3 regions of the Halopseudomonas sp. T1L2 genome follow, and region 2 is predicted to be linked to each of the others. Evidence: predicted binding sites of a transcription regulator. Region 2 holds the regulator's gene; each other region holds the start of a gene.
What was found. Region 2 encodes sigma-54, which starts transcription at its own class of promoters, with help from an activator protein. Its sites were predicted from a motif close to ANTGGCATNNANNTTGCTNT; they were not measured.
Positions count from the first base shown of each region.

Region 1: a site for sigma-54 is predicted at 1,936-1,955, ahead of ACZ5WQ_RS18005 (pilin). Genes of this name have one in related genera too.
Region 3: a site for sigma-54 is predicted at 1,988-2,007, ahead of glnA (glutamate--ammonia ligase). Genes of this name have one in related genera too.

Region 1 is NZ_AP040865.1:3,823,764-3,827,893, reverse strand. It holds gene ACZ5WQ_RS18010 (PglL family O-oligosaccharyltransferase) at 1-1,357, opposite strand, end outside; gene ACZ5WQ_RS18005 (pilin) at 1,442-1,891, opposite strand; gene pilB (type IV-A pilus assembly ATPase PilB) at 2,186-3,886, shown strand; gene ACZ5WQ_RS17995 (type II secretion system F family protein) at 3,890-4,130, shown strand, end outside.
Region 2 is NZ_AP040865.1:2,209,994-2,214,123, forward strand. It holds gene lptC (LPS export ABC transporter periplasmic protein LptC) at 1-59, shown strand, start outside; gene lptA (lipopolysaccharide transport periplasmic protein LptA) at 94-600, shown strand; gene lptB (LPS export ABC transporter ATP-binding protein) at 597-1,322, shown strand; gene ACZ5WQ_RS10380 (RNA polymerase factor sigma-54) at 1,416-2,912, shown strand; gene hpf (ribosome hibernation-promoting factor, HPF/YfiA family) at 3,037-3,345, shown strand; gene ptsN (PTS IIA-like nitrogen regulatory protein PtsN) at 3,367-3,825, shown strand; gene rapZ (RNase adapter RapZ) at 3,827-4,130, shown strand, end outside.
Region 3 is NZ_AP040865.1:2,678,158-2,682,287, forward strand. It holds gene typA (translational GTPase TypA) at 1-42, opposite strand, end outside; gene thiI (tRNA uracil 4-sulfurtransferase ThiI) at 334-1,788, opposite strand; gene glnA (glutamate--ammonia ligase) at 2,100-3,503, shown strand; gene ACZ5WQ_RS12740 (DUF4124 domain-containing protein) at 3,646-4,130, shown strand, end outside.

The sequences.
Region 1 (4,130 bases), 1.6 Mb from region 2:
CTGATGTTTCAAATCTCATCTCGAGCGACTCAGAATGCAACAGGGAGTATTCTCGATAAATCAAAACAAAACCAAGCGCAGAAAAAGCCAGAACAAAATAACCAAAAAACCTATTAACAGGCAAAACAAAAATATCACCAACATCATATATCGCAACCCCAGCAATCACGCCTAGAGGCAGCAAAAAATAAGCATATTCCAGCGGATACTCAAAGCAACCATGAATAACAAAGGCACAGACAACCAGAAACACAAAGAAGCCTTCAACACTCTTAATTAACAAAAAAATACGAAAAAACCATAAAGCAAAAAAAACGACAAGCAGCCCACCTAATATCGCCCCATTCCAAAGCAATACATCAAGCACAATGTTGTGGCTATGTTCAACAAGAAAAGGTGCATAATGGAGCTGTGAAGCGTAAACCTGCGCAACACTAACCTGGTTCCAACCATACCCCCAAAGCGGGGCATCCCTAACAGCCAATAAGAGCTGCCACCAGATATCAAGTCGATGTGCACCACCACTCAGCCGTTCCAAGCCCGAAGCTTCAGGCAACAGAAGCCATGAAGAGAGAAAAGGAAGCACACCCAAAAGAATAAGGTACAAAGCGGAAAAGCCTACAACCCAAATCGCACGCAGTCGCAAATACACTCTTCGCGAAAGCCAAAACCATGCAGGTATCAACACACATATAACAGCCAGAGTTGTGCGTGATTGAGCCAAGGCTAAACCGACAAGTAGAAACACCGTCACCAAACCAGCAGATAGCCGCCCAATGCGGCCGCGCTCAAAGAAGTAGGCAATACCAAGCAGAGCGGCAACCAAAAAGCTGGCGAAGTTATTCGGTTGAGAAAAGTTGGCGAAAGGCCGCCCCCCCGGTATTAGATCAGCCACCCAAATACTCCCTGGTAGCTGCAACCATTGCCTAAGAGCGATCCAGACAGAGATCCCTGCCGATAGGGAAACGACAAAGAAAAACACAGATACCAATTGATAGGAATCACCGCGAGCACGACAAAAACCATATCCAGCAGAAACGCACAATCCAAATGCCGCAAGATAGATAGCCGCGATAAGAGCATCACCAAAAAAGAAAACAACATCCGCATACCACTGCAATAGCGGAATGATAGCCACAGCCAGGAAGAGAACACTTAAAGCCGGAAAATATAATCCACCCCGACTAAAGAAAAGCACCAAGATGTAAAAACCTATAGCCGCCAGGAACATCAGAAAGTCCTGGTATGCGGTTACCCACGGGAAATAATGATTTGGCAACAACCAAGCCAAGGCAGCAGCCAAAAAAACAAGCGCAATAAAGGTAGCTTTCGGCACAGCGAACAGCGAGTTTTTCACAATAATTATTCCAACAAAAAAGGCAGGCCGGTCACGGCCTGCCTCAGAGCGCGGCGGTTAAGCCTCGATCATTACTGCAAAAAATCAACCGCGGCAAGAGCCTGGACGGAAGTTATTCGGAATAGTACCGCCACACACCCAGCGGCCAATTTGATCGCCAGCAGCAGGTGCAGTAGTGCCGGTATCACCAACATAGGGAGTCAGAGTAATGGTCTTCGTATCAACGTCACTACCAATGTTTTGCGCAGTGACAGTGATCACACCATTGGCGTCCGTCCCAATACTTGCAACAAACTGCGAACTGGCCGACGTAGACTCGCAACCCCAATCCCCCGCATCGGGCAGCGAACCAGTTGCACTCTGAACAACTTCAGTGATTGTGGTGCGGCACGAAGACGCAGCAAGGATCAACTCAGACACTTTGGCGCGCTTGGTGTAGTCTTGGTAAGCCGGAAGAGCGATGGCAGCAAGAATACCGATGATTGCAACTACGATCATCAGTTCGATAAGGGTGAAACCCTTTTGTGCTTTCATGTGTTTACTCCTTTAAGTGAAATAGCCATGCGGCTACCAAGATCAAAGCAAGAACCGGACCAACATGAAAAGCGCCGTATTGCGGCCCGTGCACCGCAACATACCAATCTTCTGGACGTCTCCGACAAGACAGCACACGACAGAATGTGACAATTTTTGTCATACCGGCGCCGCCGGCGCATGCTACCCACTGATAACCCGCGCACAGGAGGCCCACCCGGACAGTTCAATCCCGGCGGCGTCTGTACTATAGTCTGCAGCATTAATGCTTTTGAAATTCAGGACTATTGCCACATGGAAACCCCCGCTCTTTCAGGGCTCGCACGGCGTATTGTGCAGGAAGGCCTTATTCAGGCCGACGTGGCTGCGAAAGCCTGCCAGCAGGCTAGTCAGGATAAAATTCCGCTGATCACCCATCTGGTGCAGAAGAAGCTGGCAGATGCCCGCTCGCTGGCAATGACCTGCGCTGAAGAATTCGGCTACCCCTACTTCGACCTCAGCGCTCTGGACAAGGAAGCTCAACCCAAGGAGCTGGTCAGTGAGAAGCTGGTGCGCCAGCACAATGTGATGCCGCTGTTCAAGCGCGGCTCACGCCTGTATCTGGCCATTTCTGATCCAACAAATCAGCAGGCCCTCAGTGATGTTCAGTTCCACACCGGCCTGATGACCGACGCGGTGATCGTCGAAGACGACAAGCTGCTGAGCGCTATCGAAAAATACCTCGACAGCCCGACCGGTGGCTTGGGCGACATTGGCGATGCAGATCTGGACGAGCTTGACGTTCAATCGGTCAAGGATGAAGACCGCGCGGACGGAAGCACTGACGCCGACGACGCGCCCATAGTTCGCTTCGTCAACAAGATGCTGCTTGACGCCGTGCGCATGGGTTCATCTGACCTGCACTTTGAACCCTATGAAAAGATGTACCGTGTGCGTTTCCGCACCGACGGCGTGCTGCACGAGGTTGCCAAGCCTCCCGTGCAGCTGGGCGTGCGTATCGCTGCGCGCCTGAAGGTGATGTCATCCATGGACCTGGCTGAGCGCCGCAAGCCGCAAGATGGCCGCATCAAGCTGAAGATTTCCAAAAGCAAGGCCATCGACTTCCGCGTCAATACCCTGCCGACGCTGTGGGGCGAGAAGGTGGTGCTGCGTATTCTCGACTCCGAAAGCGCCAAGATGGGTATCGACGCGCTGGGTTATGAAGACGACCAGAAGCAGATGTATATGGCGGCCCTTGCCAGGCCGCAGGGAATGATTCTGGTTACCGGCCCGACCGGCTCGGGCAAAACCGTATCGCTGTATACCGGCCTGAACATCCTCAATACCATGGAGCGCAACATCTCCACCGCCGAGGACCCGGTCGAAATCAACCTGGAAGGCATCAACCAGGTCAACGTGAACCCCAAGCAGGGTCTGGATTTTGCCCAGGCGCTGCGCGCCTTCCTCCGTCAGGATCCGGACATCATCATGGTGGGCGAGATCCGCGACCTGGAAACCGCCGAAATCGCGATCAAGGCGGCACAGACCGGCCACATGGTGATGTCGACCCTGCACACCAACAGCGCAGCTGAAACACTGACCCGTCTGCGCAACATGGGCGTGCCCTCATTCAACATTGCAACCTCGGTCAACCTGATCATCGCCCAGCGTCTGGCAAGAAGGCTGTGCAAGTCCTGCAAAGTGCCCATGGATGTGCCCCGCGAGGTGCTGCTGGAAGAAGGTTTCACACCGGAAAAAATTGATGCAGGCATAACAATTTACGGCCCTGTGGGTTGCGAAAACTGTAAAGACGGTTATAAAGGTCGTGTTGGTATCTATGAGGTCGTCAAGATCACTCCGGCGATGCAGCGCATCATCATGGAAGACGGCAACTCCATTCAGATTTCCGACGTAGCCCAGAGTGAGGGTTTCCGAAACTTGCGCCAGTCCGCGCTGATGAAGGCGGAAGAGGGTGTGACCAGCCTGGCGGAAGTCAACCGAGTGACCAAGGATTAAGTCATGGCGCAACAAGCCGCACTGAGAAAGAAACCCGCCGCCAGGAAGGCCAAGGAAGAAAAACTCTACCCCTTCAAGTGGGAGGGCAAGGATCGCAAGGGCACCCGAATCGACGGCGTGCTTCAGGGCGAGAACGCTGCACTGGTTAAAACCCAGCTGCGCAAGCAGGGCATTCTGGTCACCAAAATCAAGCGCGAATCAACCTTGTTCGGCAAGCGGCCAAAACCGATCAAGCCGCTGGATA
Region 2 (4,130 bases):
TCAACGACGGTAGCCTGAAGCTGCTGTCCACCGTACGAGGCCAATATGAGGTGCGTTAAATCCCTCCTTGCCCTGACGCTGGCCGTGTGTCCAGTGAGCCACGTTCTGGCACTGCCCAGCGACAGCAGCCAGCCGATTCGCATTCAGGCCAACAGCGCGACGCTGGACGACAAGCGCAATACCGCCGTATACACCGGCGATGTGGTCATTACCCAGGGCACCCTGCGCCTCACCGGTGCCCGCGTTACCCTGACCACCAATGCCAATGGTGAGCTCAATACCATGATCACCCAGGGCGGACCGGCCACCTATCAGCAAACGCCGGAAGCCAACAAACCGCCGGTGAAGGCGCGCGCCGAGACCATCGAGTACCACGCCGACCGCGAGACCATCGTGCTGATCAGGAATGCGTTTCTTGAACAGTCCGGCAATACCTTCCAGGGTGAGCATGTCAGCTACGACATTCAGCGTCAGGTCGTCGATGCCGGCAACAGCAGCAGCGGCGCCAACGGCGGCGGGGGCTCAGGGCGTATCGAAATCGTGATTCAGCCGCGCAGCCGCAATACCGAAGCGCCAAGCGAAGAGCCGGCAACGCCATGACCACATTACAGGCGCGCCATCTGGCCAAGGCCTACAAATCGCGCAAGGTCGTCCGTGATGTGTCCGTATCCATCGATAGCGGCCAGGTCGTCGGCCTGCTCGGCCCGAACGGCGCAGGCAAAACTACCTGTTTCTACATGATCGTTGGCCTGGTCAAGGCGGATGAAGGCCAGGTCACCGTCAACGGCAAGGACGTGACCCGCCTGCCGATGCACGGCCGGGCCCGCGAAGGCATCGGCTACCTGCCGCAGGAAGCCTCGATCTTTCGCAAGCTGACCGTCGCCGAAAATATCATGGCGATTCTGGAAACCCGCAAGGACCTGAACCGTCAGGCGCGCGAGGGGAAACTCGAATCGCTGCTGCGTGAATTCCATATCCACCACCTCAGCGACAGTCTTGGCATGAGCCTGTCCGGTGGTGAGCGCCGGCGCGCCGAGATTGCGCGCGCACTGGCAACCGACCCCAGCTTCATTCTGCTGGACGAGCCCTTTGCCGGGGTAGACCCGATTTCGGTCAACGACATCAAGCAGATCATCCAGCACCTCAAGGACAAGGGCATCGGCGTACTGATCACCGACCACAACGTTCGCGAGACGCTGGACATTTGCGACAAGGCCTATATCGTCAACGACGGCCACATCATCGCTGACGGCGACGCCGAGACCGTGCTGGCGGACCAGACAGTGAAAGATGTGTACCTGGGCCACGCCTTCCGGCTATAAAAGCACCCGCAACTCAGGCATGCTAGCGGGGAACGAGTCCGGACTTCGCCCGGCACATGGTTTGATCAAGCGCACAAGGTATTTCGCGACACAATGAAACCCTCGCTCGTCCTCAAGATGGGGCAGCAGCTGACGATGACACCGCAGCTGCAGCAAGCCATCAGACTGCTTCAGCTATCCAGCCTTGACCTCCAGCAGGAGGTGCAGGAGGCACTGGAAGCCAACCCGATGCTGGAAATGGCAGACGACGGCGATGACGACTACGGCAGCAGCGCCCAGGAAAGCGGCGACGATGACGCCCCCGCGGTAACCCTGCCCGAGCCGGTCTCCCTCGACTCCATCGAGCAGCACGGACAAAACGACCAGGAAGGCAACTGGAATGAACAGATTCCCAGTGAACTGCCGGTCGATACCCAATGGGAAGACGTCTACCAGACCTCTGCCAGTTCGCTGCCCAGCCAGGATGACGAGGACTGGGATTACACCTCGCGTACCGGCACCGGCGAGACCCTGCAGAGTCATCTGGAATGGCAGCTGAACCTGCTGCCGATGTCGGAAACCGATTATCAGATCGCCACAGCGCTGATCGACGGCATCAATGCCGACGGCTACCTTGAAGAGTCGCTGGATGACATTCTGGCCTCCCTGCCCGCAGAGCTCGAAGTCGAACTCGATGAAGTCGAAATGGTGCTGCATCGCATCCAGCAATTCGAGCCGGTAGGCGTTGGCGCGCGGGATCTGCGCGAATGCCTGCTGCTGCAGATTCGTCAGCTGCCCGAGAACACCCCGATGCTGGAACAGGCGACCCGCGTCGTGCGCGATCACCTGGAACTGCTCGGCAGCCGCGATTTCAGCCAGTTGATGCGCCGCAGCAAGCTCAAGGAAGACCAGCTGCGTGACGTGGTTGCGCTGATTCAGACGCTCAACCCCCGCCCGGGCTCGGAAATCGCCTCGGGCGAGCCGGAGTATGTGATACCGGATGTGATTGTGCGCCGCGACGCCAATCGCTGGCTGGTTGAACTGAACCAGGAAGCGGTACCCAAGGTTCGCGTCAACGGCCACTATGCCTCGATGGTGCGACGGGCCGACTCCAGTGACGACAACACCTACCTGCGCAACAACCTGCAGGAGGCGCGCTGGTTCATCAAGAGCCTGCAGAGTCGCAACGAGACCCTGATGAAGGTCGCCACCCAGATCGTCGAACACCAGCGTGGCTTTCTTGAGCACGGCGAAGAGGCGATGAAGCCACTGGTGCTGCATGACATCGCCGAAGCCGTCGGCATGCACGAGTCGACTATTTCGCGGGTTACGACCCAGAAATACATGCACACGCCGCGCGGCATCTTCGAGCTGAAGTACTTTTTCTCCAGCCACGTCGGCACCAGCGAAGGCGGGGAATTTTCCTCCACCGCTATCCGCGCGCTGATCAAAAAGCTGGTCGCAGCAGAAAACCCAAAGAAACCATTGAGCGACAGCAAGATCGCTGGTTTACTTGAAGAACAGGGCATTGAAGTAGCCCGACGGACCATCGCGAAATACCGCGAGTCGCTCAACATCGCGCCTTCGAGCGAACGCAAGAGACTGGTCTAGTACCTGCGAAAACAGGCTCGAATGAGCCGTTCAACGCAGCAGATCCAGTTCAGGGATCACGCAAGTGGCAATACCGGGTGACAGGTCGTCACCCAGCAACAACAAGCCAATCAGGAGATGCCGTATGCAACTGAACATTAGCGGTCACCAACTCGATATCACCGACGCACTGCGCGACTACGTCACCGAAAAAATGTCCCGCCTGGAGCGGCATTTCGACAAGATCACCAACGTCCAGGTCACCCTGGAAGTAGAGAAACTCCGGCAGAAGGCTGAAGCCACCCTGCACATTGCCGGTGGTGAAGTGGTTGCCCTGGCAGAACACTCCGATATGTACGCCGCCATTGACCTGCTGACCGACAAGCTGGATCGCCAATTGATCAAGCACAAGGAAAAGCACATCGACCGTCAGCAAGGCGCGAACGACCGATAACCGGACCTTCACTGCATCACCATGCAAATAGACCACATCCTGACCCCTGAACGTACCTTCGCCGGCGTTCAGGGCGGATCCAAAAAACGTGTGCTGGAGCTGATCGGTAAGCTGGTCGCCCAGCACACCAACCTGGATCCTGACGCCATCTACGAAAACCTGATCGCTCGTGAACGCCTGGGGTCAACCGGTTTTGGTAATGGCATTGCCATCCCTCACTGTCGTCTGGAAGACTGCCACCAGGCCATAGGCGCCCTGTTGCAGCTGGACGGCAAAATCGATTTCGACGCTCTCGATGGCCAACCTGTCGACCTGATCTTCGTGCTGCTGGTCCCGCAGGAAGCCACCGAGCAACACCTGCAGATTCTCAAAATGCTGGCTGGCAAGCTCGACAACGCCGAGCTGCGTGATGCACTGCGCGCAGCACCGGACGCGGATGCGCTTTATCGCGTCATGGTTGGCGACGGCGACGGAGGCTGACATGCGTTTGATTGTCGTCAGCGGCCGTTCCGGTTCGGGTAAAAGCACCGCGCTGCATCTGCTTGAAGACAACGGCTTCTACTGCATCGACAATCTCCCCGCAGGCCTGCTGCCCGAACTGGCCCGCCAGGCAAGACAGAATGATTTCAGCCTGCCGGAAGTCGCCATCAGCATCGACGCCCGCAACCTGCCCAACGACCTGGCACGCTTCCCCGAGCTGCTGCAGGACGTACGCAATGCAGGAGTCCAGTGTGACGTGCTGTTCCTGGCCTCGCGTAACGACGTACTGATCAAGCGCTTTTCGG
Region 3 (4,130 bases), 470 kb from region 2:
AACGTGCGCGATGATGGCGATATTGCGGAGATTCTCGATCACTGTGGGCGTCCTGGGTGATGCGGCGACAGCCGGCATACTGAAAAAAAGAGGGAAGCATTATACAGATATGGGGGTTACAGTGTGTGTTTTTTGTGCAAGCGGGCGCGCGAGCTTCAAGCAGCAAGCCACAAGCAGCAAGCAAAACCGGCTCGCTCTTGACCTCTGAGAGCTTCTTGCAGCGTTGAAGCCAATGAAGAGCCTGACAACCCTTGCCGGCCCTTCTTCCCGGCACGCCCTGTTTTGCTTGTGGCTTGCGGCTTGTGGCTTGCGGCTCAAGCGGTAGCGCGAGCGCTAGCGCTTCGGCCTGAGCACCCGCACATTCCCATATCCCTCATCCAGCAGATACTGGGCATGCAACTGACTCATCACCCCTTTCTCGCAATAGAGCAGATAGGCGCGCGAAGGGTCGAGCTCGGCAAAACGGCTGTTGAGGGTGTAGAACGGAATCGACAGCACCTCGATGCCATCCAGCTGCACTGGGCGCAGTTCCTGTTCGTCGGGGTGACGGATATCGATCACGATCTGCCCGGTCAGCGCCTGCTCGACAATCTCGACCGGAGAACCACCCTCGAGCATCTCGCCCAGCTCGCTGCATTCGCTGTAAACCGCGCTTTCAATGGCCTGCGACAACACCTCGAAGTTGAACGATGCTTCGGCCGCTTCAACCCGCGCCACTGTGGTACGAATGGCCGGACTCACCGAGATAACACCGCAGTACTCAGGCATGCTGCTGGAAAACTCGAGCGTGCCGATGCGGCGGGCAACATCAATAATATCCAGCTTGCTGGTGGTAATCAGCGGACGAATGACCAGCCGCTCGGCCGCCTTGTCGATAACGCTCAGATTCGGCAGCGTCTGGCTGGCAACCTGGGCAATGGCCTCACCGGTGACCAGCGCATCGATACCCAGACGGTAGGCCACACGGTCCGCCGCCCGCAGCATCATGCGCTTGAGCACTACACCCATTTGGCTGTTTTCAACGTTCTGCAGAATCTCGGCGACTACGCCCTCGAACGGAACACTGACAAAGCGCAGGCGATGACTGCTGGCGTAGCGCTCCCAGAGGTAATGGGCAACCTGGCGCACGCCCAGCTCATGGGCACTACCGCCCAGGTTGAAGAACACGAAATGCGGCAGCAGACCGCGCTGGAGCATCTGATAGCTCGCCACAGTGGAGTCGAACCCCCCGGAAAGCAGGCTGAGCACCGGCTCCATGGTGCCCAGCGGGAAGCCGCCCATGCCCTCATGACGCGCCTGGATCAGATATATTTTCTGATCCCGAATCTCCACATGCACTTCTACTTCAGGATCTTTCAGCGACACACCTGCCGCGCCACAGCGGCTGTTAAGCGCGCTGCCAACCTTGATCGCCACGTCCTGCGAGGAGAACGGATGAGTGCCCACCCGCTTGCAGCGCACCGCGAAGGTCTTGCCGCGCAGCTGCTCGCCCACGCTGGACACGCACAGCTCAATCAACTCATCGATGCTGCCAAGCGGATACTCGTGCACCTCGAAGCAGTGCGAAATACCCGGCGTGTTGCGCAGACGCTCAATGCAGCGCTGCTGCAGCGCCGCATCAGGCCCCAGATTGACTTCAAGACTGTCCCAGTTCCCGTTGACCCGGGCCTGGGGGTCGACCGCCGACAACACCTTTTTCAGGTTGCCCTTCAATTGTGCGACAAAGCGTTTACGAACCTGGCGGCTCTTGATGGTGATTTCCGGGAAAAATTTGATGATCAGTTTCATGGGGCTGGCGTATCGTGCGCAAAGCGCTGCATTATACGCGCAGCAGGCGCTCGGCGCTCGGCTAACTGCCGCGTGCAACGTGCACCAAGTTGGGTCGCTAGCCACACCAACTGCACCAACAAGGTGCTCCAGAATGGTGCGAACCATCGGTTTATGGAGCAGAAGATGTCAAGAATGGGGCTTTCAGCCAATGCTCCGAAATGGCACACCTTTTGCTCACTTGTAATGCAACCGAACGGCGGCCTGTCCGCTAGACGTTATATGAGGCGCCAGACCCGCTGTCTGGCAAAAGATTCCTGTTGGAGGAAACCATGTCGAAAGCGATGCAACTGATCAACGAGCATGACGTGAAGTGGGTAGACCTGCGCTTCACCGATACCAAGGGCAAGCAGCAGCACGTCACCATGCCGGCACGTGATGTCAATGATGACTTCTTCGAAGACGGCAAGATGTTCGACGGCTCCTCGATTGCCGGCTGGAAAGGCATCGAAGCCTCCGACATGATCCTCATGCCCGATGACAGCACTGCCGTTCTGGACCCGTTCACCGAAGAGCCGACGCTGATCATCGTCTGCGACATCATCGAGCCCTCCACCATGCAGGGCTACGAGCGCGACCCGCGCGGTATCGCCAAGCGCGCCGAGGAATACCTGAAGTCCACCGGTATCGGTGACACCGTATTCGTTGGTCCGGAGCCGGAATTCTTCGTATTCGACGAAGTCAAATTCAAGTCCGACATCTCCGGCTCCATGTTCAAGATCTTCTCTGAGCAAGCTTCCTGGAACACCGATGCCGATTTCGAGACTGGCAACAAAGGTCATCGTCCTGGCGTCAAGGGCGGCTACTTCCCGGTTCCGCCGGTCGACCACGACCACGAAATCCGTACCGCCATGTGCAACGCACTGGAAGAAATGGGCCTGACCGTTGAAGTTCACCACCACGAAGTGGCAACTGCCGGCCAGAACGAAATCGGCGTGCTGTTCAACACCCTGGTGAAGAAGGCCGACGAAGTACAAACCCTGAAGTACTGCGTGCACAACGTTGCCGACGCGTTCGGCAAGACCGCTACCTTCATGCCGAAGCCGCTGTACGGCGACAACGGTTCCGGTATGCACGTTCACATGTCCATTTCCAAAGACGGCACCAACACCTTCGCTGGCGAAGGCTACTCCGGCCTGTCTGACACCGCCCTGTACTTCATCGGCGGCATCATCAAGCACGGCAAGGCGCTGAACGCGTTCACCAACCCGGCCACCAACTCCTACAAGCGTCTGGTTCCCGGCTTCGAAGCGCCGGTCATGCTGGCCTACTCCGCCCGCAACCGCTCTGCCTCGATCCGTATTCCGTACGTTTCCAGCCCGAAAGCACGCCGCATCGAAGCGCGCTTCCCGGACCCGGCAGCCAACCCCTACCTGTGCTTTGCTGCACTGCTGATGGCCGGCCTGGATGGTATCCAGAACAAGATCCACCCTGGCGATGCAGCCGACAAGAACCTGTACGATCTGCCGCCGGAAGAGTCCGCACAGATCCCGCAGGTTTGCGGCAGCCTGAAGGAAGCACTGGAATCGCTGGATGCAGACCGCGAATTCCTGACCAAGGGCGACGTGTTCACCAACGAGTTCATCGACGCCTACATCGACCTGAAGAGCGCCGAAGAAATCAAGGTTCGCACCTTCGTTCACCCGCTGGAATACGACCTGTACTACAGCGTCTGATCCAGAGACAGGCAACTGTCACCCAAAAGGGGCGCCCAGTCGGGCGCCCCTTTTTTACGTCTGTCGCAGATGCAGACGAAGGCAGTTGCCAGCTCTTCCCGACGGTGCCAGCATGAATGGATACCTCAAGGAGAGTACGACAATGCCGCGCAAGCTTATCTTTGCCCTGTGCAGTGCGCTGATCTTCAGCCAGAGCGCCACCGCCGAGATCTATACCTGGACTGATGCCGAGGGCAATACCGTCTACTCGGACCAACCCTCACCCAATGCCAGACGCATTGAGGTCAGCACCCCAAACGCAATGGAGCCGCCACGCCCCTCACCATCCTACAATCAGCCCGACGAGAGCAGCAGCAGCTCGGCTGCCGCCCAGGGCCGTTACCGGCGACTGGAGATCACCAGCCCTGCCAACGACAGTGCCGTGCGCGCCAATGACGGCAACCTGATTCTCAGCATTGCCATTGATCCTCCCTTGCGCACCGGTGCGCTGCTGCGCGCCCGGGTCGACGGCACCCTGTCAGCACAGGCGCTGCCGGGTTCGGGTCAGACCGAAGCCAGCCTGACCCTGCCGAACCTCGACCGGGGATCGCACCAGATTGAAGCCGTCATCACCAATACCAGCGGCGA